Regions from separate parts of the Acidovorax sp. GW835-FHT14B10 genome, predicted to be linked through region 3. Evidence: predicted binding sites of a transcription regulator. Region 3 holds the regulator's gene; each other region holds the start of a gene.
The links. Region 3 encodes NrdR, which represses ribonucleotide reductase genes. Its sites were predicted from a motif close to CACNANATNTNGTG; they were not measured.
Positions count from the first base shown of each region.

Region 1: a site for NrdR is predicted at 4,476-4,489, ahead of AC1Q5S_RS19145 (ribonucleoside-diphosphate reductase subunit alpha). Genes of this name have one in related genera too.
Region 2: a site for NrdR is predicted at 3,170-3,183, ahead of AC1Q5S_RS04885 (ribonucleoside triphosphate reductase). Genes of this name have one in related genera too.

Region 1 is NZ_JBXAGC010000032.1:20,271-27,896, forward strand. It holds gene AC1Q5S_RS19140 (ribonucleotide-diphosphate reductase subunit beta) at 120-1,316, opposite strand; gene AC1Q5S_RS19145 (ribonucleoside-diphosphate reductase subunit alpha) at 1,452-4,382, opposite strand; gene ampD (1,6-anhydro-N-acetylmuramyl-L-alanine amidase AmpD) at 4,751-5,371, opposite strand; gene AC1Q5S_RS19155 (sigma-54-dependent transcriptional regulator) at 5,355-6,851, opposite strand; gene AC1Q5S_RS19160 (ATP-binding protein) at 6,867-7,626, opposite strand, start outside.
Region 2 is NZ_JBXAGC010000004.1:43,846-51,471, forward strand. It holds gene AC1Q5S_RS04870 (threonine ammonia-lyase) at 1-239, opposite strand, end outside; gene AC1Q5S_RS04875 (acyl-CoA dehydrogenase family protein) at 417-2,084, opposite strand; gene AC1Q5S_RS04880 (glycine zipper family protein) at 2,217-2,918, opposite strand; gene AC1Q5S_RS04885 (ribonucleoside triphosphate reductase) at 3,216-5,234, shown strand; gene nrdD (anaerobic ribonucleoside-triphosphate reductase) at 5,427-5,615, shown strand; gene AC1Q5S_RS04895 (anaerobic ribonucleoside-triphosphate reductase activating protein) at 5,644-6,369, shown strand; gene recQ (DNA helicase RecQ) at 6,445-7,626, opposite strand, start outside.
Region 3 is NZ_JBXAGC010000009.1:116,940-124,565, forward strand. It holds gene AC1Q5S_RS09205 (DUF349 domain-containing protein) at 1-624, opposite strand, end outside; gene AC1Q5S_RS09210 (lytic transglycosylase domain-containing protein) at 1,578-2,408, shown strand; ZMP/ZTP riboswitch at 2,461-2,613, shown strand; gene glyA (serine hydroxymethyltransferase) at 2,651-3,895, shown strand; gene nrdR (transcriptional regulator NrdR) at 3,914-4,363, shown strand; partial or broken gene AC1Q5S_RS09225 (bifunctional metallophosphatase/5'-nucleotidase) at 4,561-5,795, opposite strand; gene AC1Q5S_RS09230 (hypothetical protein) at 5,773-5,895, opposite strand; gene aroC (chorismate synthase) at 5,911-7,008, opposite strand; gene AC1Q5S_RS09240 (CBS domain-containing protein) at 7,138-7,593, opposite strand.

The DNA of each region.
Region 1 (7,626 bases), on a different contig from region 3:
GGAGATGGGGCAGAACCCCATCCCCATGAACACGGGAACGCCCCGCACGGTGCCGCTTTGCGGCGCTGTGTGTGTTGGGCGTGGTGTAAGGATCCATGGTGGTGTGATGCGAAAAGGCGCTAGTCCCAGGACAGCGCACCACCGGACTGGTATTCAATAACCCGGGTCTCAAAGAAGTTGCGTTCCTTCTTCAAGTCGATCATCTCGCTCATCCACGGGAACGGATTTTCTTCATTGGGGAAGAGTGTTTCGAGCCCGATCTGCGTGGCACGGCGATTGGCGATGTAGCGCAGGTAGCCCTTGAACATGGAGGCGTTCATGCCCAGCACACCGCGCGGCATGGTGTCTTCGGCATAGCGATACTCCAGCTCGACCGCCTTGAGGAACAGCGCCTTGATCTCGGCTTTGAACTCCGCTGTCCACAGGTGGGGGTTTTCCAGCTTGAGCTGGTTGATCAGGTCGATGCCGAAGTTGCAGTGCATGGACTCGTCGCGCAGGATGTACTGGTACTGCTCGGCGGCACCGGTCATCTTGTTCTGGCGGCCCAGTGCGAGGATCTGTGTGAAGCCGACGTAGAAGAACAGGCCTTCCATCAGGCAGGCAAAAACGATCAGCGACTTGAGCAGGGTCTGGTCGGTTTCGGGTGTGCCGGTATGAAAGTTGGGGTCCATGATCGCCTCGATGAAGGGGATCAGGAATTCGTCCTTGTCGCGGATCGACTGGACTTCGTTGTAAGCGTTGAAGATCTCGCTCTCGTCCAGCCCCAGCGATTCCACGATGTACTGGTAGGCGTGGGTGTGGATGGCTTCTTCGAACGCCTGGCGCAGCAGGAACTGTCGGCACTCGGGTGCTGTGATGTGCCGGTAGGTGCCCAGCACGATGTTGTTGGCGGCCAGCGAGTCGGCGGTCACGAAGAAGCCGAGGTTGCGCTTGATGATGCGGCGCTCGTCATCGGTCAGGCCGTTCGGGTCCTTCCACAACGCGATGTCGCGCGTCATGTTCACCTCTTGTGGCATCCAGTGGTTGGCGCAGGTGGCCAGGTACTTTTCCCAGGCCCACTTGTACTTGAAGGGCACCAGCTGGTTGACGTCGGTCTGGCCGTTGATGATGCGCTTGTCTGCGGCGTTCACGCGGCGGTGTGCGGTCGCAGCGGTGGGCGCATGGGCACCACCGATGGCGGTGGTGGCAGTACCCGCGGTTGGCAGTGATGGGGGCTGGAAAGACAGAGGCGGTTGTCCCGCCAGGCGGTTGTTGTGCAGACCGCCGTCCAGTTGATTTTGCGATGAGGGCTTGACTTCTTCGTCCCAGGTCAACATAGATTTTCCAGTGTTCGGATTATGAAAGCAGTGCTGCGAAAAGGAAAGCACTGAAGCGTTGCGCAGCAAGGATTTGTTGCTTCACAGCACATGAGCAATGTCCCGGATGGGTCCGAGGCATTGCAGGTGAAGTCTTTACTGGCAGGCTTCGCAACCGGGATCGTCGATGGCGCAGAACTTGATGTCCGTAGCGGGCAGGGCGGCGGCCTGCTGAGAGGCCGCAGCGGCTGCGGCTTCCAGCGGGCTTGGCTTGGCTTGCGTGGCGGCTGAAACTGCCGATGCGCCGCTGTCGCTGCCCGACGAAACCGCGTTGAGCTGGCGTGTGTTCACGGTGCTCATCTCGACGTGCGTTGCGCTCTGTGTGCGCAGGTAGTACGTGGTCTTGAGGCCGCGCACCCAGGCGAGTTTGTAGGTGTCATCGAGCTTCTTGCCCGATGCGCCCGCCATGTAGATGTTCAGGCTCTGCGCCTGATCGATCCATTTCTGGCGGCGTGATGCGGCTTCCACCAGCCACTGCGGTTCAACTTCAAACGCGGTGGAGTACAGCGCCTTGATGTCCTGCGGCACGCGGTCGATGGGGTGCAGCGAGCCCTTGAAGTGCTTGAGGTCCATGATCATCACGTCGTCCCACAGACCCAGGCGCTTCAAGTCGCGCACCAGGCCGCCGTTGATGACGGTGAACTCGCCCGACAGGTTGGACTTGACCGACAGGTTGCCGAAAGAGGGCTCGATCGACGCGTCCACGCCGATGATGTTGGAGATCGTGGCGGTGGGGGCGATGGCGACGCAGTTGGAGTTGCGCATGCCGTCCTGTGCAATCTTCTTGCGCAGGGCATCCCAGTCCAGCGTGGACGAGCGGTCCACTTCCACATAGCCACCACGGGCCTGCGACAGCATGTCCAGCGTGTCGAACGGCAGGATGCCGCGATCCCACAGCGAGCCCTTGTAGCTGGAGTACTTGCCGCGCTCCCTGGCCAGCTCGGTCGATGCCCAGTAGGCGTAGTAGCAGATGGCTTCCATCGACTGGTCGGCGAATTCCACGGCTTCCTGCGATGCGTAGGGGATGCGCAGTTCGTACAGGCTGTCCTGGAAGGCCATCACACCCAGGCCGACCGGACGGTGGCGCAGGTTGGAGTCGCGGGCCTTCTTGACGGCGTAGTAGTTGATGTCGATGACGTTGTCGAGCATGCGCATGGCGACCGTGATGGTTTTCTTGAGCTTGTCGTGGTCGATCTGGCCGTTCTTCAGATGCTGCAGCAGGTTCACCGAGCCCAGGTTGCACACGGCGGTTTCGGTGTCGCTGGTGTTGAGCGTGATCTCGGTGCACAGGTTGGACGAGTGCACCACGCCAGCGTGTTGCTGGGGTGAGCGCACGTTGCAGGCATCCTTGAACGTGATCCAGGGATGACCGGTCTCGAACAGCATGGTCAGGATCTTGCGCCACAGATCGGTGGCCTGTACCGTCCTGGCGGGTTGGATCTCGCCGCGTGCGGCCTTTTCTTCATAGGCCACGTAGGCTTTCTCGAACGCGGCACCAAACAGGTCGTGCAGGTCGGGCACGTTGGAGGGCGAGAACAGCGTCCAGGTGCCCTTTTCCATCACACGGCGCATGAACAGGTCGGGGATCCAGTTGGCCGTGTTCATGTCGTGCGTGCGGCGGCGGTCATCGCCAGTGTTCTTGCGCAGCTCCAGGAACTCCTCGATATCCAGGTGCCAGGTCTCCAGGTAGGTGCAGACCGCGCCCTTGCGCTTGCCGCCCTGGTTCACCGCCACGGCCGTGTCGTTGACCACCTTGAGGAAGGGCACCACGCCCTGCGACTCGCCGTTGGTGCCCTTGATGTGGCTGCCCAGGGCGCGCACGCGGGTCCAGTCGTTGCCCAGGCCGCCGGCGAACTTGGACAGCAGGGCGTTTTCCTTGATCGACTCATAGATGCCGTCCAGGTCATCGGGCACCGTGGTCAGGTAGCAGGAGGACAGCTGTGAGCGCAGCGTGCCGCTGTTGAACAGCGTGGGCGTGCTGGACATGAAGTCGAAGCTGGAGAGGATTTCGTAGAACTCGATGGCGCGGGCTTCGCGGTCGATCTCGTTCAGGGACAGGCCCATGGCCACGCGCATGAAGAACGCCTGGGGCAGCTCGATGCGGCTCTTGCGCACGTGCAGGAAATAGCGGTCGTACAGGGTCTGCAGACCGAGGTAATCGAACTTCAGGTCGCGCTCGGCCTTGAGCGCGGCCCCCAGGCGCTGCAGGTCGTACTGCAGCAGGCGTTCATCAAGCAGGTCGTTTTCCACCCCCTTCTTGATGAACTGGGGGAAATAGTCCACATAGCTCTGCGCCATTTCGCTCTGGGCGACGTCTTTGCCCAGGACTTCCCGCACGATGGTGTGCAGCAGCAGGCGTGCCGTGGCGTAGGTGTAGTCCGGATCCTTCTCGATCAGGGTGCGCGCAGCGAGGATGGAGGCCTTGTACACCTCTTCCATCGGAACCCCGTCGTACAGGTTGCGCATGGTTTCCACCACGATGGGCTGCGCGGAGACATCTGCGCCGAGGCCGATACAGGCGGATTCGATCAGTGACTGCAGGCGGGCCAGGTCCAGAACAACGCGTTCGCCGCTGTCGAGCACATGCAGCTGGGGCGCCGCAGGCGTCTGCTCTTCGCTTTGCCGGGAGCGCTCCTGGGTGCGGCGTTCGCGATAGAGCACATAGGCCCGTGCAATTTCATGGTGGCCACTGCGCATGAGGCCCAGTTCCACTTGGTCCTGGACGTCTTCTATGTGGAAGGTGCCGCCGCCAGGACGCGAGCGCATCAGCGCGCGGGTCACATTCTGGGTCAGCGTATCCACCACTTCGCGCACGCTGGCCGATGCAGCGCCCTGCGTGCCATGCACCGCCAGGAAGGCTTTCATCATGGCGACGGCGATCTTTTGCGGTTCGAACGGGACGACCGCGCCGTTGCGCCGGATGATCTGGTAATGCGTCAGCACGTTGGCGGATGCGCCACTGTGTGCTGGCTGCGCTTGCGGGGTGGCTGCGAGGGCGGCGACGGGGGTGTTCAAAGCAGCTTGCATGGGTATCCTCTTCTGTGGGCTGTCTGGGATGGGCTGACGGGCTGGAAATGCTGCCGCGCTGCCCGGATGGGGCACGGCGTTCAATCTGTTGCACACTAGCTATGGTGTGTTGATAGTGTTCAGGACACTACCGGTAGTGTACAGCCGGGAAAACCCTTCTCGCCTGAAACCATCCGTGGTGCGGTTGTTCGGCAGGGTGTTGACAAGTACGGAGAGCCGCGTATCGCCGACATTTCATGACTCAGATCAAGCAATGTCGGGCCGTACAGGCGGTTTTTCGGTAGCAGCCCGCATGGGCATTGCGTCCGATTTTTTTCACTTTGTCGTGAGCGCGTTGCAAGGAGTGATGCTTGCTCGCGACAGCCGCATCATGGGCCGGGGGGCGGTGCGTTGCGAGTGCCGATCGGAAACCGGGCGGGAGGCCACGCAAGCAGGTTCTGCAGCCGTGGCCAGTCAAATCCGGGTCCCGGGTCCTGTTTGCGTCCAGGCGCGATGTGTTCGTGTCCCGCCACATGGGCAATGGGGTAGCGCTCCTGGATGTCGGCGCACAGACGGGCCAGCACCTCGTATTGCGCCGGCTCAAAGGTCTGCCCTTCCAGTCCCTCCAGCTCGATGCCAATGGAGTCGTCGTTGCATTGGGGGCGTCCACGGTAACTGGATTGGCCGGCATGCCAGGCGCGCTGGTCGCAGTCCACAAATTGCCAGAGGGTGCCGTCACGCGCTATGAAAAAGTGCGAAGACACCTGCAGCCCCCGGATGCTTTGAAAGTAGGGGTGGGCGTCCCAGTCCAGCGTGTTGGCAAACAGCCGTTGCACCGCCCCGTTGCCATAGTGTCCTGGCGGAAGGCTGATGGAGTGGACCACGATCAGGTCCACGGCGGCGGCGCCGGGGCGCGGGCCAAAATTGGGCGACGGCTGCCGGAGGGCGTCCCGATGCCAGCCCGCGTTCCACAAGTCCGGGGCAGGAGACCCGTCAGGCAAGGTCGTCATGCACGTCGTTGTCGTTCGGCGCGGCAATGTTCAAGCGGGCGATGCGGTAGCGGATCTGGCGCAGGCTGATGCCCAGCCGCGCCGCCGTGGCAGTCCGGTTGAAGTTGGCCTCACGCAGTGCGCGCACCAGGATCTCCCGCTCCTGCTGGTCCAGCCAGGCCTGAAGATCACTGGGCAGCGGGGTGGAGGGGGCCGGCCCGCTCGCCGTCGGCGTGTCCGGCGGCATTGGAGCGGCGGGCGCTGGTGAGGCGGGGTGGAGCGGCTGGTTGCCGAAGGCCTCGGCCGTGGACGGGGCGCATTCCACATGCAGTTCTTCCCCGTCACTCAGTGCCACGGCCCGGTGCAGCAGGTTTTCCAGCTCGCGCACATTGCCGGTGAGGGGGTAGCTGGCGATGGTGCTCAGCGCTCGCTCCGTGAGCATCGGAGGCTGGATGCCTGATTCGTGCGCAATGCGGGTCAGCAAGGCAGTGCACAAGGCGGGCAGGTCCTCCCGACGCTCGCGCAGCGGCGGAATGACGATCTCGATCACGTTCAGACGGTAATACAGGTCCTGGCGGAACCGGCCCGACAGCACATCGGCAGCAAGGTCCCGGTGGGTGGCACTCACGATGCGCACGTCCACGGTTTCCTCCTGGGTCGAGCCCAGGGGGCGCACGCTGCGTTCCTGGATGGCGCGCAGCAGTTTCGATTGCATCGCCAAGGGCAGATCGCCAATTTCGTCCAGAAACAGTGTGCCGCCACGTGCGGCCTGGAAGTAGCCGTCGCGATCCTGGCTGGCCCCGGTGTAAGAGCCTTTGCGGGCGCCGAAAAATTCGGCTTCGAGCAGGTTTTCGGGGATGGCACCGCAATTGACGGCGATGAGAGGGCCTTCAGCGCGCTGGCTGCTGGCGTGCAGCGCCTGGGCCACCAGTTCCTTGCCCGTGCCAGACTCGCCATGGATCAGCACCGGGGCCATGCTGCGGGCCACCTTGGCGATGCGCTGCTTGACATGGCGAATGGCCTGCGATTCGCCCACGATGCGGTCCATCGCACCCCCGGTGCCAACGGGTTCGGCCGTGCTGCCCGTGCGTCCGGCGTTGCGGCTGGAGCGTGGCGCGGGAACACCCCCCGTTCCCTGCACGGCCGAAGCCACCACCGAGCGGAACTGTTTCAGGTCTACCGGCTTCGTCAGGTAATCGAACGCGCCCGAACGCAGTGCTTCCACCGCATTTTCCGCGGACCCGTAAGCCGTCATGACCACGCAGCGCTCCCGGCGCTGCTGGTCGCGCAGGTCCCGCAGCAATTCCATGCCAAAGCCGTCGGGCAGGCGCATGTCGGTGATGACGGCGTCAAACCGCAGGTCTTTGAGTTGCTGGCGCGCCTCCTGCATGCTGGCTGCGGTTTCCACCCGGTAGCCTTCGCGCAGCAGCGTGAGTTCGTACAGGGTGCGCAGATCGGGTTCGTCATCGACGACGAGGATGGAGGCAGCTGGGGCGTTCATGGATTCAGGGGCGTTTCAGACCACGATGGTGTCAAACAGGGTTGCATTCTCTGCAGGGCGTGTGTTGCGGCGGAAACCCACGGTGAAGGCGTTGCCGCCGGTCTCGCCGCGCCCGGTGGTGCGCACCAGGCGCTGGTAGCGAATGGATGCGCTGTGACGCTGGCACAGCTCCCGGCAGATATACAGGCCCAGCCCGCTCGATCGGCTTTCAGAGGAAAAGAAGGGCTCGAACAGGTGGCGCTCCACCGATTTGTCCATGGGCGCACCATCGCTCCATACCTGCAGGCTGACAACCCCCGAGGGGTTGACGCGCGTGGTGACGACCAGCGAATCGTTGTGCTGGCCCTTGTAGCGCAGGGTGTTGTCCAGCAGGTTGAACAGTACACGCCGCAGGTGCTCCGTATCAAACTCGATCTGGGCGTCATGGGCCATCAGTGAAATGGTGGCGCTGCGCTGCGCCGGGTCCTGGCGTTGCCAGTCGGTACAGATTTGGGCCACGGTGTCGTCCAGCATCAGTGTGGAGGCGGGCGCATGGCTGATCTGGTGCTGCACGCGGGCGATGTCCAGCACCTCTTCGGCGATGCGCGCCAGGCGCTCTGCATTCTGCCGCACCATCTGGGCAAGCCGCAGGTGGCCCGCGTCGTTGAGGTCCTCCTCCAGCAAGGCATTGGCCTGCACGATGGCCGCCAGCGGGTTGCGTATTTCGTGGGCCACGGCGGCAGACATGCGGCCCATGGCGGCCAGCTTTTCCGTGCGCAAGCGCGCTTCCAGTTCG
Region 2 (7,626 bases), on a different contig from region 3:
GCATGGTTGCCCGCGCTCATGGCCACGACGCCGCGCGCGCGCTCGGCCGGGGTGAGCAGCGTGAGCTTGTTGCAGGCGCCGCGCTCCTTGAAGGAAGCGGTGAACTGCAGGTTCTCGAACTTCAGGAAAACCTGGGCGCCGACGATGTCCGACAGCGTGCGCGATTCAACGCACGGTGTGTCGAGCACCTGGCCCTGCAGCCGGGTGGCCGCATCGCGAATGTCTTGAATGGAAAGCATGGCCGCCATTGTGGGGGCAGCAGCACGCGCCGGGAAAGCGCTCCATGTGGTGCAGTGATGAAATTTCATCCATAGCTGCCAGCGCTGATGCATAAAACGGTTGCCGCCGATTGTTCCCACGCGCATCCCGGAGCACTTGCGCTGGCGTCGCTGCAAGCGCCTGCGGAGAATGGGGCCTCAGGCCGGAAAAGCGCGCGCCAGTACCGCGGCCACGTCCACCGCCCGGGTGTCGATGGCCCCCACCACCCGGCCCGCGCCTGCGCTGCCCAGCCGTGTGGCCATGAAACCATCGGCCACCGCTGCCGGCGCATGGCGGCGCAGCAGGCAGGCCTGGGCCACCAGCACCAGGCGCTGCACCAGCACGCGGCCCAGGGCTTCGCGCTGTTCGGGCGGCGTGGCCAGCAGGCTGCGCAGCGCCTGCAGCTCGGCCTGCAAAAGCGGCTCGCCCGCAGCGGCTGCCGCCAGTTCGGCCAGCAAGGCCATGGCGGCCTCGGGCGCGCGGCCGATGGCGCGCAGCACATCCAGGCACATCACGTTGCCCGAGCCCTCCCAGATGGAGTTGACCGGCGCCTCGCGGAACAGGCGGGCCATCACGCTGCTGTCCACATAGCCGTTGCCGCCAAACACTTCCATGGCTTCGCCGGTCAGCTCCACCGCGCGCTTGCAGACCCAGAACTTGGCGGCGGGCGTCATCACGCGCTTCCAGGCGCGCTGCACGGGGCTGTCGTCACGCTCGAAGGCCTCGGCCAGCCGCATGGCCAGCACCAGCGCGGCCTCGCTTTCCAGCGCCAGGTCGGCCAGCACAGCGCGCATCAGTGGCTGCTCGGCCAGGCGCCTGCCAAAGGCCTGGCGCTGGCGGGCGTAGGCCAGGGCCTGCACGGTGGCCTGGCGCAGGATGGCGGCGCTGCCCAGAACGCAGTTCAGCCGGGTGGTGGTGGCCATCTCGATGATGGTGGGGATGCCGCGTCCTTCCTCGCCCATCAGGATGCCCCAGGCATCCTCGAACTCGACCTCGCTGCTTGCATTGCTGCGGTTGCCAACCTTGTCCTTGAGGCGCTGCACGATCACCGCGTTCTTGCTGCCGTCAGGCCGCCAGCGCGGCACGAAGAAGCAGGCATGGCCGCCCTCGGCCGTGCGTGCCACCACCAGGTGCGCATCGCACATGGGCGCCGAGAAAAACCATTTGTGGCCGCGCAGCAGGTATTCGCCACCGCGCCCGCCTGCGCCGGTACCCGAACGCAACGGCGTGGCCAGCGTGGTGTTGGCGCGCACATCCGAGCCGCCCTGCTTTTCGGTCATGCCCATGCCCAGCCAGATCGCGCGTTTCTGCGCCAGCGGCACATCGCGCGCGTCGTAGTCGTTGCTGAACAGCGGGGCCTGCAGCTGCGCCCACAGCGCAGGCTCTTTCTGCAGCACCGGAATGCTCGCCGTGGTCATGGTGGCCGGGCACAGCGTGCCCTGCTCCACCTGGCCATGCAGATAAAAACCCGCCGCCCAGGCGGCCCAGCGGCCGGGCTGTGCGTCGCGGAACGGCAGGGCGACCAGGCCTTGCCCGCGGTACAAGGCCATGAGTGCGTGCCAGCTCGGGTGGAACTCCACGCTGTCGATGCGCCGCCCGCGCGGGTCAAAGCCGTGCAGCGCGGGTGTGTGGCGGTTCGCCGCCTCGGCCAGGCGCCAGGTTTCCTGCGCGCCCAGCTGCTGGCCGTAGGCCAACAGCTGCGGCCGCGCCCAGAGCGCGCCCGCACGCTCCAGCGCTTCGCCCAGGGCCGCGTCAGTGCCGAGCAGGTTGAAATCGGCCAGTTCGTCGAACTGGTTGAAAACCTCGTGCGTGCTCCTGGCGGTCATGTGTGGGCCTCTTTCGTCTCCCTTCGGGCGGCCACCATGATGTCCGGAAAAAAATGGCCAGGCAAGGTGCACGGGGGCGTGCGGGGCGTGTGCGGAATATGGTGATGGTTCTTGGGTTGCACACCACGCACTTCAGCGCAACACCCTGCAATGGCCGAACTCGCAGCGGATCGCCAGCGCATCGCCGTTGGCGCAGGCCACGCTGTAGGTCTCGAACCCCGGGCCCTTGGCCGCCAGCGCGGCCAGCGGCTGTTCACTGCACGATTGGCTGCGCGCCAGGCGCTCGGCGCTGAAGGCGTCGGTGCCGACCCGGCGGGGCGGTGCCTGTGCGGGCGTGGGCGCGGGGCGCCATGGCCCCGGTCGGGGTGCGGCCACCATCGATCCGTGCCCCCGGGCCGCCATGCAGGCGGCCTCGGTGCGCTGGCGCCGCTCCAGCGCCTGCAGCCCCTGCGTTGCGCCCAGCACGCCGCCCACGGCGGCCCAGTCGCGCACCGTGTCGTGCCCGTAGCCCAGGCCCCACACCAGCGCAGCCGTCACCAGCGCGCCCTGCACCAGGCCGTCCAGCGTTTCGGCCACTACGCCCACCTGGGCGGCGTGCTGCCTGCAATCGTCCAGGTCGGTGCCGTAGCGGGCGCTGGCACTGTCGTCGGGCGCCAGCCGGGCCGTCCGGTCTGAACCCTGTGTGGCGCAGCCCGCGAGCACCAGGGCCACGAGGCCGGCGCACAGTCCTGGCCGCAGCGCTGGCAGGTGGTTTCTGCCGCGCCTTGGTCGTGGACCCCGGTCCGTTGGAGCGGTGATGGCGGCCGGGGTGCCGGGGCGGTGCGAGGTGGTCATGTCGTAGGTCAACGCCAGGGCTGAGTGGCAGTGGTTGCATCCAGAGGTCGTGCCAAGGAGCCAGTATGTACCAGCGCCCGCGCGACTCCATCGCGCAGCCGACCGGCCATGGCCACGGGCTGCAGACGGTCTTGCTCCAGGCGCAGCACGCGACGGTTCCGCGGCGGTGGAACGCGCTTTTTTATGGTTCTGACCACCCCCACTGTTTGTGCTTCATCAAACTATAGGTAGTGTTTGATGGGTATCGTACACACCATAGGTAGTGTTTTAACCCCCCTTGACGGATTGTGAGAACCCATGGCCTCCACCCTTGTCACCTTGCCCCGTGAAGTCGTTTTGCGCAGCGGGCAGCGCGTTCCTTTTGACGCGGAACGCATCCGTGCCGCACTCGCCAGCGCCGGGCAGGCTGCGGGCGAATATGGCGCCGAAGAGGCTGCACTGCTCACCGCGCAGGTCACCAAGGTGCTGATCCACCGATTCCATGGCGAGGCGCCCACGGTGGAGCAGATCCAGGACGTGGCCGAGCAGACCCTCATCGCCGCCAACCACTTGGCCACGGCGCGCGCCTACATCGTCTACCGCGAGCAGCACGCCACCTTGCGCGCTGACAGGCAGACGCTGGTGGATGTGGAAAGCTCCATCAACGAATACCTCACCCGCGCCGACTGGCGCGTGAACGCCAACGCCAACCAGGGCTATTCGCTCGGCGGCCTGATCCTCAACGTGGCGGGCAAGGTCACGGCCAACTACTGGCTCTCGCATGTCTACACGCCCGAGATTGGCGCGGCGCATCGTGAGGGCGATCTCCACATCCACGACCTCGACATGCTCAGCGGCTACTGCGCGGGCTGGTCGCTGCGCACGCTGCTCCATGAAGGGCTCAACGGCGTGCCGGGCAAGGTCGAAGCCGGGCCGCCCAGGCACATGTCGTCCGCCGTAGGGCAGATCGTCAACTTTCTGGGCACGCTGCAGAACGAATGGGCGGGTGCGCAGGCGTTCTCGTCCTTCGATACCTACATGGCGCCCTATGTGCGCGCCGATGCCATGGACTACGCTGCTGTGCGCCAGTGCATCCAGGAGCTGGTCTACAACCTCAACGTGCCTTCGCGCTGGGGCACGCAGACGCCGTTCACCAACCTCACCTTCGACTGGATCTGCCCCGACGATCTGCGCGAGCAGGTGCCGGTGATTGCGGGCAAGGAGATGCCGTTCAGCTATGGCGAGCTGCAGGCGGAGATGGACCTCATCAACCGCGCTTACATCGACGTCATGACCACGGGCGACGCCAAGGGCCGCGTGTTCACCTTTCCCATCCCCACGTACAACATCACCAAGGACTTTCCGTGGGAGAGCGAGAACGCGCAGCTGCTGTTCGAGATGACGGCCAAGTACGGCCTGCCGTACTTCCAGAACTTCATCAATTCCGAGCTGGAGCCGAACATGGTGCGCTCCATGTGCTGCCGCCTGCAGCTCGACCTGCGCGAATTGCTCAAGCGCGGCAACGGCCTGTTCGGCAGCGCCGAGCAGACGGGCAGCCTGGGCGTGGTCACCATCAACTGCGCGCGTCTCGGCTACCTGCACGCAGGCGACGAGACGGCATTGTTCGCCGCGCTCGACCGCCTTCTGGACCTGGGCAAGCAAAGCCTGGAGACCAAGCGCAAGCTCATCCAGCGCCTCATGGACCAGGGCCTGTTCCCCTACACCAAACGCTACCTGGGCACGCTGCGCAACCACTTCTCCACCCTGGGCGTGAACGGCATCAACGAGATGGTGCGCAACTTCACGGGTGACGCGCACGACATCACCAGCGAGCGCGGCCACGCGCTGGCGGTGCGCCTGCTCGACCATGTGCGCGCGCGCATGACCGCCTTCCAGGAAGAAACCGGACACCTCTACAACCTGGAAGCCACGCCGGCCGAAGGCACCACCTACCGCTTCGCCAAGGAAGACAAGAAACGCTGGCCCGCCATCGTGCAGGCCGGCACCGAAGATCGGCCTTATTACACGAACTCATCGCAGTTGCCCGTGGGCTGGACGGACGACCCGTTCGAGGCCCTGGCACGCCAGGAAGTGCTGCAGTCCAAATACACCGGCGGCACCGTGCTGCACCTGTACATGGGCGAGCGCTTGTCGAGCGGCGCTGCCTGCCGCGACCTGGTCAAGCGCTCGCTCACGCGCTTTCGCCTGCCCTACATCACCATCACGCCCACGTTTTCGATCTGCCCCACGCACGGTTACCTGGCGGGCGAGCACCCGTTCTGCCCGACGTGCGACGAAGAGCGGCTGGCAGCCAAGCGCGCGGCACTGGCTGCTTGAGCCGCATGTTTGTTGGCCAATATTGGAGTCAGATAGGTCGCTCGCGCTCTTCCATCCAGCGCAAGAAGCTACCTGTTTGATCGTGAATCAGCAGGGCGGGGTAGACCCAGGTCCCTCCCTTGCCCTGTTGCCCCAGGGCGGCGCAGCACCCGCTGCGGCACGCTCTTTTTCAACCCCCAGGAGCACATACCCATGAGCCACTTTTCTGCCACCGAACACGCCGCCATCGCTGACATCCAGCTCACCGACGCCGAGCGCCAGCCCTGCGAGGTCTGGACCCGCGTCATGGGCTACCACCGCCCCGTGTCCAGCTTCAACGTGGGCAAACAGGGCGAGCACCAGGAGCGCCAGTTTTTCGCTGAATCGGCCTGTGGCCGCTGACCAGGCCACTCCCGGCACCATCGCGCCCATGCCGATCCCTGTCGGGCTGCCCACGCGGGCAGACGCAACGGCGGCACAGCCTTTGCGCGTGGGCGGCCTCACTCCGCTCACCACCATCGACTTCCCCGGCCGGCTCGCAGCGGTGGTGTATTGCCAGGGCTGCCCCTGGCGCTGCAGCTATTGCCACAACCCCGGACTGCTCGACGCCACGGTGCCCGCGGCCGTGCCGTGGCCGCAGGTGCTGGCGTTTCTCGAAACCCGCCGGGGCTTGCTCGATGGGGTCGTCTTTTCGGGGGGCGAACCGACCCTGCAGGCCGCATTGCCCGCTGCGCTGGCCGAGGTCCGGGCCATGGGCTTTCAAACCGCGCTGCACACGGGCGGCATGTACCCCGAGCGCCTCGCCGCCGTGCTGCCGCTGCTCGACTGGGTGGGGCTGGATATCAAGGGGCCCCTGAACGCCAGCGGTGCCTTCGACGCCATCACCCGCACCCCTGGCAGTGGTGCCAGAACGTTCGATGCCTTGCGCCGCCTGCTGGCCAGCGGCGTGGCCTGCGAATGCCGCACAACGTGGCACGCGGGGCTGTTTGGCGTGGAGGCCTTGCTTGAGCTGGCCGACACGCTGGCCGGGGAGGGCGTGGCGCATTGGGTGCTGCAGGAGTGCCGCGCGCCGGGGGCAGCGGCCTGGGGGTTGACGGCGCAGCAGGCCGCACGGCTGGGCGAGCGGTTTGCATCGTTTGCTGTGCGACGGGGGTGACGGTTGCAGGCGTTCCGTTCATGCCGCTGGGCATCGATCTGCGCGCAGTGCATGGCGCCCGCCGCGTCCCGATCCTCACTGCCCGCAAATCCTCAGCACCTCGGTCCCATACGCCTCCAGCTTCTTCGCACCCATGCCACTGATGCCTTGCAGGTCTTCGAGCGTGGCCGGGTTGCGTTCGGCAATGGCCGCCAGCGTGGCGTCGTGGAAGATCACATAGGCCGGCAGGTTGTGCTCGCGCGCCACCTCGGCGCGCCAGGCCTTGAGGTTGATGAAGCGCACCTGTGCATCCGGCCCCAGGTTGGCGGCTGCGGCGGGCGGGGCGCTGCCTTTGCGGCTGCGTTTGGCAGGGGGCGATGACACGGATTCGCGCAGCTGCACCGGCACCTCGCCCTTGAGCACGGCGCGCGAGCCTGCGGTAAGGCCCAGGGTGTCGAAGCTGTGGCCGCTCTCCAGCATGACTTTGTGCAGGCCCACGGCACCGGTGGCCAGCAGCTGGCGCAGCACGCCGCGCAGCTGTGCTTCGGAATAGTCCTTGCCCACGCCAAAGGTCGAGAGCTTGTCGTGGCCGAACTGCTGGACCTTCTCCGTGTCCTTGCCACGCACGATGTCCATGATGTGGCCGGTGCCGAAGGTCAGGCCGCTGGCCTGTTGCACGCGGTAGATGGTGGACAGCAGCTTGCGTGCCGCGTCCGTGCCGTCCCACACGGCGGGGGGGCTGATGCAGTTGTCGCAGTTGCCGCAGGGCGTGGAAGCTTCGCCAAAGTACGCCAGCAGCCGGACGCGCCGGCAGTCGGTGGCCTCGGCCAGCGCGAGCAGCGCATCGAGCTTGCCGCGCAGCGCCTGCTTGAACTCCTCGCCCGCCGGGCTTTCGTCGATCATGCGGCGCTGGTTGACCACGTCGTTCAGGCCATAGGCCATCCAGGCGTCGGCGTTCAGGCCATCGCGGCCCGCGCGGCCGGTCTCCTGGTAGTAGCCCTCGATGTTCTTGGGCATGTCCACATGGGCCACAAAGCGCACGTCGGGCTTGTCGATGCCCATGCCGAACGCAATGGTGGCCACCATCACGATGCCTTCCTCGCGCAAAAACCGGTCCTGGTTCTTCTGGCGCACCTTGGTATCGAGGCCCGCGTGGTAGGGCAGGGCGGTGTGGCCCGCGTCGCTCAGCGTGGCGGCCAGTTCTTCCACGCGCTTGCGCGACTGGCAGTACACCACGCCGGCCTCGCCCGCGTGCTCGCGTTCGATGAAGCGCAGCAG
Region 3 (7,626 bases):
GGCGTCTCCGGTCAGTTCCTGGGCCTGCTCCTGCCAGCGCGCAACGTCGGCACGCAGCAATTCGAGCGCAGCCTGGGCATCTTTCCAGGATTTGGTGGAAAGCACTTCGATTCGCTGGGCGAGCAACACAGCGGCTTCCCGCTGCACCTGAACGCGGTGCTGCAGGTCTTCGATCACTTTCACCCGATCGGCCACCTGCACCTTGAGCAGCGACAGGGGTTCGCGCGACAGAGGCGCGCCGGCCTTGGCCGCATCGCGCTGCCACGCCAGGGCGTCGGCAATATTGAGCTTGGGAGCGGCCAGCAATGCCTGGGCCTTCTCGGCCCATTCGGCCGCAATGACCTCCTGGCCCTTGGCGCGGCGGATTTCATCCAGCCGTTCACGCACCGCACGGGCGGCACCCTTGTCACGCCCGCTCAGTTCTTTGAATACGTCCTGCAGTTGCTCGGGCGCCGGCTGGGATGCGAGCCAGTCACGGATGCGAGCAGCCCGCTCACTGGAGGTGGCGGCCGAAAAAGCGCCACCAGTCAGTGCATCCAGTGGATGCGACTCTTGGGTTTTGGCCGGGGCCGGGTTCACTTCAGGTGCGTCGGACATTTTGCTGCGAGAAAAAAAAGGAAACATGGATCCAATGGATAACGAAAACCGGACAGACTGCGATGGAAAGCGGGCCGTTGGGGCCCTGTCAATGCGCGCCTGCGGGTGAGAAGACTATTTTCGCCGGGTTCCAGCAAAAGACCACACCATGGTCCTGGGCCGCGCATCAGGCAATGATCTGGCGCAAGCCGGTCAGGCCGGCGGACGCAGGCAGGTCGGTCGATGGATTTCATCTCCCGGTACAACGGAATGCACCCAGGAAAACGGTCCCATTATCTATATATATATGCGCAACCAACGAACAGGCCAGCGTGCCCCGACAGCCGCACGCTGACCCTGCACCAACAAGAAAGCCCGGAAAACAGGCCGCATGGCCTGCCCACCGGGCTTGACGGCTGACGCAACGGTCTTTGCCATCGTTTCGCAATCTGGAGATGAAGATCCACATTGCGAGGAGGCAAGGGATTGCCTCCAAGGTTTGCCATAAAAGCAGCATCTGCTGCACCTGGGCACTGCATGCCTTCGGCGGGAGACTTTGCCTTGTCTGGCGATGCCTGAAATCCTCAGGCAGTGCCACCTTAGCAAATTCGTGGGACCGACTCAAATCGCATTCTCAATGGGTCGTGCGAACACGATTGAATCTGACACACGATCGTCACAGAACGTGCTTCAAGATTTCTGTGGAATTGGTAAAAATTGGCCTGTTACTGGGGTTTTTTACAGTTTTTTAATAACAAATTAGTATTAAAAACAAATTTGTTAGTATTGACTTGGCATTTAGTGAACTTCTAGAATCCGCCAGCCCCCAAAAAGGCTGGTAAAAACCCCAACCCGCTGCCGAACCCGGCTAAGTCAGTTCCTCGCTTCGCCTTATGAACGAAGCACGAAATTGATGGCGTACCAATCCAGGTGAGTGACTGAACCGATGCTGTCGTTGACGGCGGCATTGTCTGCAGAGCTCGCCTCAGAAAGGAAGAGCTATGACAGCGTCCGGAAAAATTGTCTCCGGTGTACGAACCTTCGCGACCGACGTGACCGAAGGTTTCCTTGAGATCACCCACAACAGCTTTGCCCTCATCGGGCTGGCCGTCGCCTTTGTCGTCCTGACCCTTGCCGCCCGCCCGGACTTGCGCCAGGCAGGCGAGGAGCAGCTGAGAGACTGGCTGCAGTCCCGCCAGGTGGCCCTGCTGGACATGCCGGTCGAGCTGGATGCCAGCGAGCGCGCAACCGCCACCAATCCCAAAGACCTGCCCAAGGAGCAGGCCGCGGTGGCTTACTGGCTGAGCAAGAAGTACCGCGTTGCGCCAGAGCCCCTGAGCGCGCTGGTGGCCGAAGCCTATGAAACCGGCGCCCGCACCAAGATCGATCCGACCCTGATCCTGGCCATCATGGCCATCGAATCGAGCTTCAACCCCTTTGCCCAGAGCGCTGTGGGCGCCCAGGGTCTGATGCAGGTCATGACGCGGGTCCACACCGACAAGTACGAGAACTTCGGTGGCCATTTCGCGGCGTTCGATCCGGTCACCAACCTGCGCGTGGGCGTGAAGGTGCTGCAGGAATGCATAGCGCGGGCCGGATCGGTGGAAGGCGGACTGCGTTACTACGTGGGCGCGGCCAATCTGCCGGATGACGGTGGCTACGCCGCCAAGGTGCTGGCCGAGCATTTCCGCTTGCGCCAGGTCGCGGGTGGACGCTCTGCCCCCATGAACCCGCCCGCCACCCTGTCAACCCAGGCCCCGGCTCGCACCGTCCCCGTCACCGCGCCCGCCGCTGCGCCTGAAACCGCTGGCGACAAGCTCGCTCTGCTGTAAGGCCCTGCCCCCAGGCGACCAGTGCAGGCGCCCGGTGCTGGTCGGCTACACTAGCGGCGTACGCGACTGGCGATAGGCGCGGCTTCCCGCAGGGGGCCGCCGCTGACGTGGAAACCAGCAAGGACATGCCCCTTGCGAACCACTAGGGAGCGTGCCGCAAAGGCTCAAAACCTTCTGCGTTCCGCCGTTCGCCTGGGCAGCCCCTGTTTCAAGGGACACAAGTTCATAGGACTGCCAATACCATGTACGACCGCAAAACTCTTGTCGAGCAAACCGATCCCGAACTCTTTGCCGCCATCCAGGCCGAAAACAAGCGCCAGGAAGAGCACATCGAGCTGATCGCCAGCGAAAACTATGCCTCGCCCGCCGTCATGTGGGCGCAGGGCACGCAGCTGACCAACAAGTACGCCGAAGGCTACCCCGGCAAGCGCTACTACGGTGGCTGCGAGCATGTGGACGTGGCCGAGCAGCTGGCCATCGACCGCGTCAAGCAGATCTTCGGCGCCGAGGCCGCCAACGTGCAGCCGCACTGCGGCGCCTCCGCCAACGAGGCCGTGTTCCTGGCCTTCCTCAAGCCCGGCGACACCATCATGGGCATGAGCCTGGCCGAAGGCGGCCACCTGACACACGGCATGCCGCTGAACATGTCGGGCAAGTGGTTCAACGTGGTCTCCTACGGCCTCGATGCCAACGAAGCCATCGACTACGACGCGATGGAAAAGAAGGCCCACGAAACCAAGCCCAAGCTCATCATCGCCGGTGCCTCGGCTTACAGCCTGCACATCGACTTCGCCCGCTTCGCCAAGGTGGCCAAGGACGTGGGCGCGATCTTCATGGTGGACATGGCCCACTACGCCGGCCTGATCGCCGCCGGCGTGTACCCCAACCCCGTGCCGCACGCCGACGTGGTCACTTCCACCACCCACAAGAGCCTGCGCGGCCCGCGTGGCGGCATCATCCTGATGAAGGCCCAGCATGAGAAGGCAATCAACAGCGCCATCTTCCCCGGCCTGCAAGGCGGCCCGCTGATGCATGTGATCGCTGCCAAGGCCGTGGCCTTCAAGGAAGCGCTGCAGCCCGAGTTCAAGGCCTACCAGGAACAGGTCGCCAAGAACGCCAAGGTGGTGGCCGAGACGCTGACCGCACGCGGCCTGCGCATCGTGAGTGGCGGCACCCAAAGCCACGTGATGCTGGTGGACCTGCGCGCCAAGGGCATCACCGGCAAGGAAGCCGAGGCCGTGCTGGGCGCAGCCCACATGACCATCAACAAGAACGCCATCCCCAACGACCCTGAAAAGCCGATGGTGACCAGCGGTGTGCGCATTGGCACCCCTGCCATGACCACGCGCGGCTTCAAGGAAGAAGAAGCCCGCGCCACGGCCCACCTGATCGCCGACGTGCTGGACAATCCGCGCGACGAGGCCAACATTGCCGCCGTGCGCGCCAAGGTCAACGCGTTGACGGCCCGTTTCCCGGTCTACGGTTAAGTCCGGCGCACTGCTCCGATGAAGTGCCCCTTCTGCAGCCACCAGGAAACCCAGGTCGTCGAGACCCGGGTGTCGGAAGACGGGGACTTCATTCGCCGCAGGCGCCAGTGCGGCGCCTGTGACAAGCGCTTCACCACCTACGAGCGGCCGGAAGTGAACTTCCCGGCCATCGTCAAGAAGGACGGCCGCCGCATCGAGTACGAGCGCGGCAAGCTGCTCGCCTCGTTCAACCTGGCCCTGCGCAAGCGGCCCGTGAGCACCACCCAGATCGACAGCGCCATCGAGCGCATCGAGGAAAAGCTGCTCAACCTGGGGCAGCGCGAAGTGCTTTCCAGCCGCATTGGTGAACTGGTCATGCGCGAATTGAAGAAGCTCGACAAGGTGGCCTACATCCGTTTTGCCAGCGTGTACCGCAGCTTCGAGGACATCGACGACTTCCGCGCGATGGTCGATGAGGTGCGCAAGTAAATTGCGCCAGATTGAGAGCGTTTGGGTCCAAAGCGCTTCTGCACCAGGCGCTACCAGCCAGCACTTAAATAGCAAACCGTGGATCGATGGCGCCACCACGGAGCCAGCCCGCACCAGGGCAGCGCGTCTTTTTACACGGCGACTCACTATAAAAACAGAGCTCCTGACGCTGGATACGCAAGCGCCAGAGGCACTTTTCACGGATTGGACTCCATGGCCTGCGCACTGCGGGTGATGCGGTTCACCGACGGCGGCGCCACGGGGCCATAGGTGCGGAAATAAGCCTCCAGCGCGTCCAGATCCTGGCCACCACTCCACAGGGCAGGCGCCTGCGCGAACACCGTGAAATTGTCACCGCCGCCGGCCAGATAGTTGCTGAGGGCGACGCGCACGGTGGCCTCATCGGTCAAAGGCCGGCCATGCAGCACCATGCGGCTGATGCGTGCTCCGGCCGGCCGCGAAAGATCGTAGGCATAGGTAAACCCGGCCGACACCGACAGCACGCGCGGCCACGCGGGCGTGTTGGTGCCGCTGTGAAACTGCTGCTCCAGCGCCGTGCGCAACTGGCCCCGGTGAGGGCCTTGACCACCAGATGGTTGCCAAAAGGCTGCACGGCAAACAGCTGCCCGTAGCGTACCAGGCCTTGCTCGTCGGGCACCAGATCGGCGCGCACGCCGCCGGGGTTCATGAAGGAAATCTGCGCCCACCCTGCTCGGACCCTCGCGTGGCGGCCAGCTGGGCATCGGCGGTCAGGTTGCCCAGCGGTGTCTCCAGTGAAGGGCCGGGCTGCCGCAGGACGGCCGCGGTGAGTTGCCCCACGGGCCGCTGCGCCAGCGGCTCGGCCGCCGCACGGTAGGTGTCGATCAGTTGCTGCACCCCCGCGTCGGCGGCAAACACCGGCGCCATCGGCTGGGCGCCCACATGGCCGCGCGGTCCCCGTGAACCCCTCGCCCTGCACGATGACCTGGCGCGCCGTCTTGCGCACCACGCGCCGCGTGCGGGTGTCCACGCGCAGGGCAATGTCGGTGACCAGCGCGCCGTACAGGCCGGCGCTGGTCAGCAGAAACGGGCGCTGCGGATTCACGCTGGCGTAGTCGCACACATAGGCGCGGTGGGTGTGGCCCGAAACCACCACGTCCACGGCAGGATCGAGCCGCGCAAGGATGGGCACGATGTCGCCGCTCAGCCCCGCGCAGCTGGTTTCGGTGATGCCGGCCGTGGTGGCGCCGCCCTCGTGAATCACCACCACGATCACATCGGCGCCCTGGGCCCTCAGTTGCGGCACCAGTGCATTGGCGGTGGTGGCCTCGTCCGCGAACCGCAGGCCTGCCACGCCGGCGGCCGACACCATGGTGGGCATGGCCCGGAGGGTGAGGCCGATGAACCCCACGGTGACCGTGGCGCCCCCTTCATGAAACCGCTTGAGCCCCGATGTCGATGTGCTGCGGCGCCGAGGCCAGCGCGGCACAGCCCGCCAGCAGGCCCGCCGCCATGGCCACTGCCGCGCCACAGCGGTGTAGCCATCGCACCATCGCGGGCATCCGGGTTTAGAGCAACGAAGCCCGGATGGGTGGTACGTTGGCCACCACATCGGCACACTGGGCGCGGTGGCGCAGGGCGTGGTCCATCACCACCAGGGCCAGCAGTGCCTCGGCAATGGGCGCGGCGCGGATGCCCACGCAGGGGTCGTGGCGCCCCTTGGTGATGACCTCGGCGCTGTGGCCGTGGATGTCGATCGACTCGCGCGGGCTGATGATGGAGCTGGTGGGCTTGATGGCAATGCTCACTTCCAGGTCCTGCCCAGTGCTGATGCCCCCGAGCACGCCGCCGGCGTTGTTGCTGCGAAATCCCTCTGGACTCATGGAGTCGCCATGCGTGGTGCCACGCTGGGCCACGCTGGCAAAGCCGGCGCCGATCTCCACGCCCTTGACCGCGTTGAGCCCCATCATGGCGTAGGCGATGTCGGCATCGAGCTTGTCGAACAGCGGCTCGCCCAGGCCCACCGGCACGCCCGTGGCCTGCACGCGGATGCGGGCACCGCACGAATCGCCCGCCTTGCGCAAGGCGTCCATGTAGTTTTCCAGCTGCGCCACATCGGCCACCGGCGCAAAGAAGGGGTTGCCCTGCACATGGGCCCAGCTTTCGAACGGGATGGGCAGCTCACCGAGCTGCGTCATGCAGGCGCGAAACTGCACACCATATTGCTGGGCCAGCCACTTCTTGGCCACCGCGCCGGCCGCCACCGTGGGCGCCGTGAGGCGGGCTGACGAGCGGCCACCACCGCGCGGGTCGCGGATGCCGTATTTGTGCCAGTAGGTGTAGTCGGCATGGCCGGGGCGAAAGCTCTCGGCGATGTTGCTGTAGTCCTTGCTGCGCTGGTCGGTGTTGCGGATCAGCAGGGCGATCGGTGTGCCGGTGGTCTTGCCCTCGTACACGCCCGAGAGGATTTCGACCGCATCGGGCTCGTTGCGCTGCGTGACGTGGCGGCTGGTGCCGGGGCGGCGCCGGTCGAGGTCGGCCTGGATGTCGGCCTCGGCGAGCGGCATGCCGGGCGGGCAGCCGTCGATCACGCAGCCAATGGCCGGGCCGTGGGATTCACCAAAATTGGTGACTGCGAATAGGGTGCCGAAGGTGTTGCCGCTCATGGCGCTGGATTATCCCAGAGCCCGGTGCTTGCACCCGCAATGCAGGCGGTTACCCCCATCGCTTTCAAAAAATAGCTGCAAGCACTTTTGACCAGCAAGCGCTGCAGCCTTAATTCATTCAAAAATGCCTCAAGCCGCCGGACGCGCGTCTTCGTCCGGCCAGTCGCGGATGTAGGCCTTGAGCATCTTGTTCTCGAAGTTCTGGGCGTCCACCACGGCCTTGGCCACGTCATAAAAACTGATCACGCCCATGAGCATCCTGCGGTCCATCACCGGCATGTAGCGCGCGTGGCGGTCGAGCATCATGCGGCGCACCTCGTCCATGTCGGTTTCGAGCGTGCAGGTCAGGGGGTGGTCGTCCATGGCCGAGCGCACCAGCATGCTGCCGACGCCGCCGCCGTTGCGCACCATGGCCTGGATCACTTCGCGAAAGGTGAGCATGCCCACCAGGTCGCCCAGCTCCATGACCACCAGCGAACCTATGTCTTTTTCCGCCATCACGCTCAAGGCGACGGCAATGGTTTCGTCGGGTGTCACGGTGTAGAGGGTGTTTCCCTTGACGCGAAGGATGTCGCTGACTTTCATGGTGTGCTCTCCGAGGACGCGCTGGGCGCAACA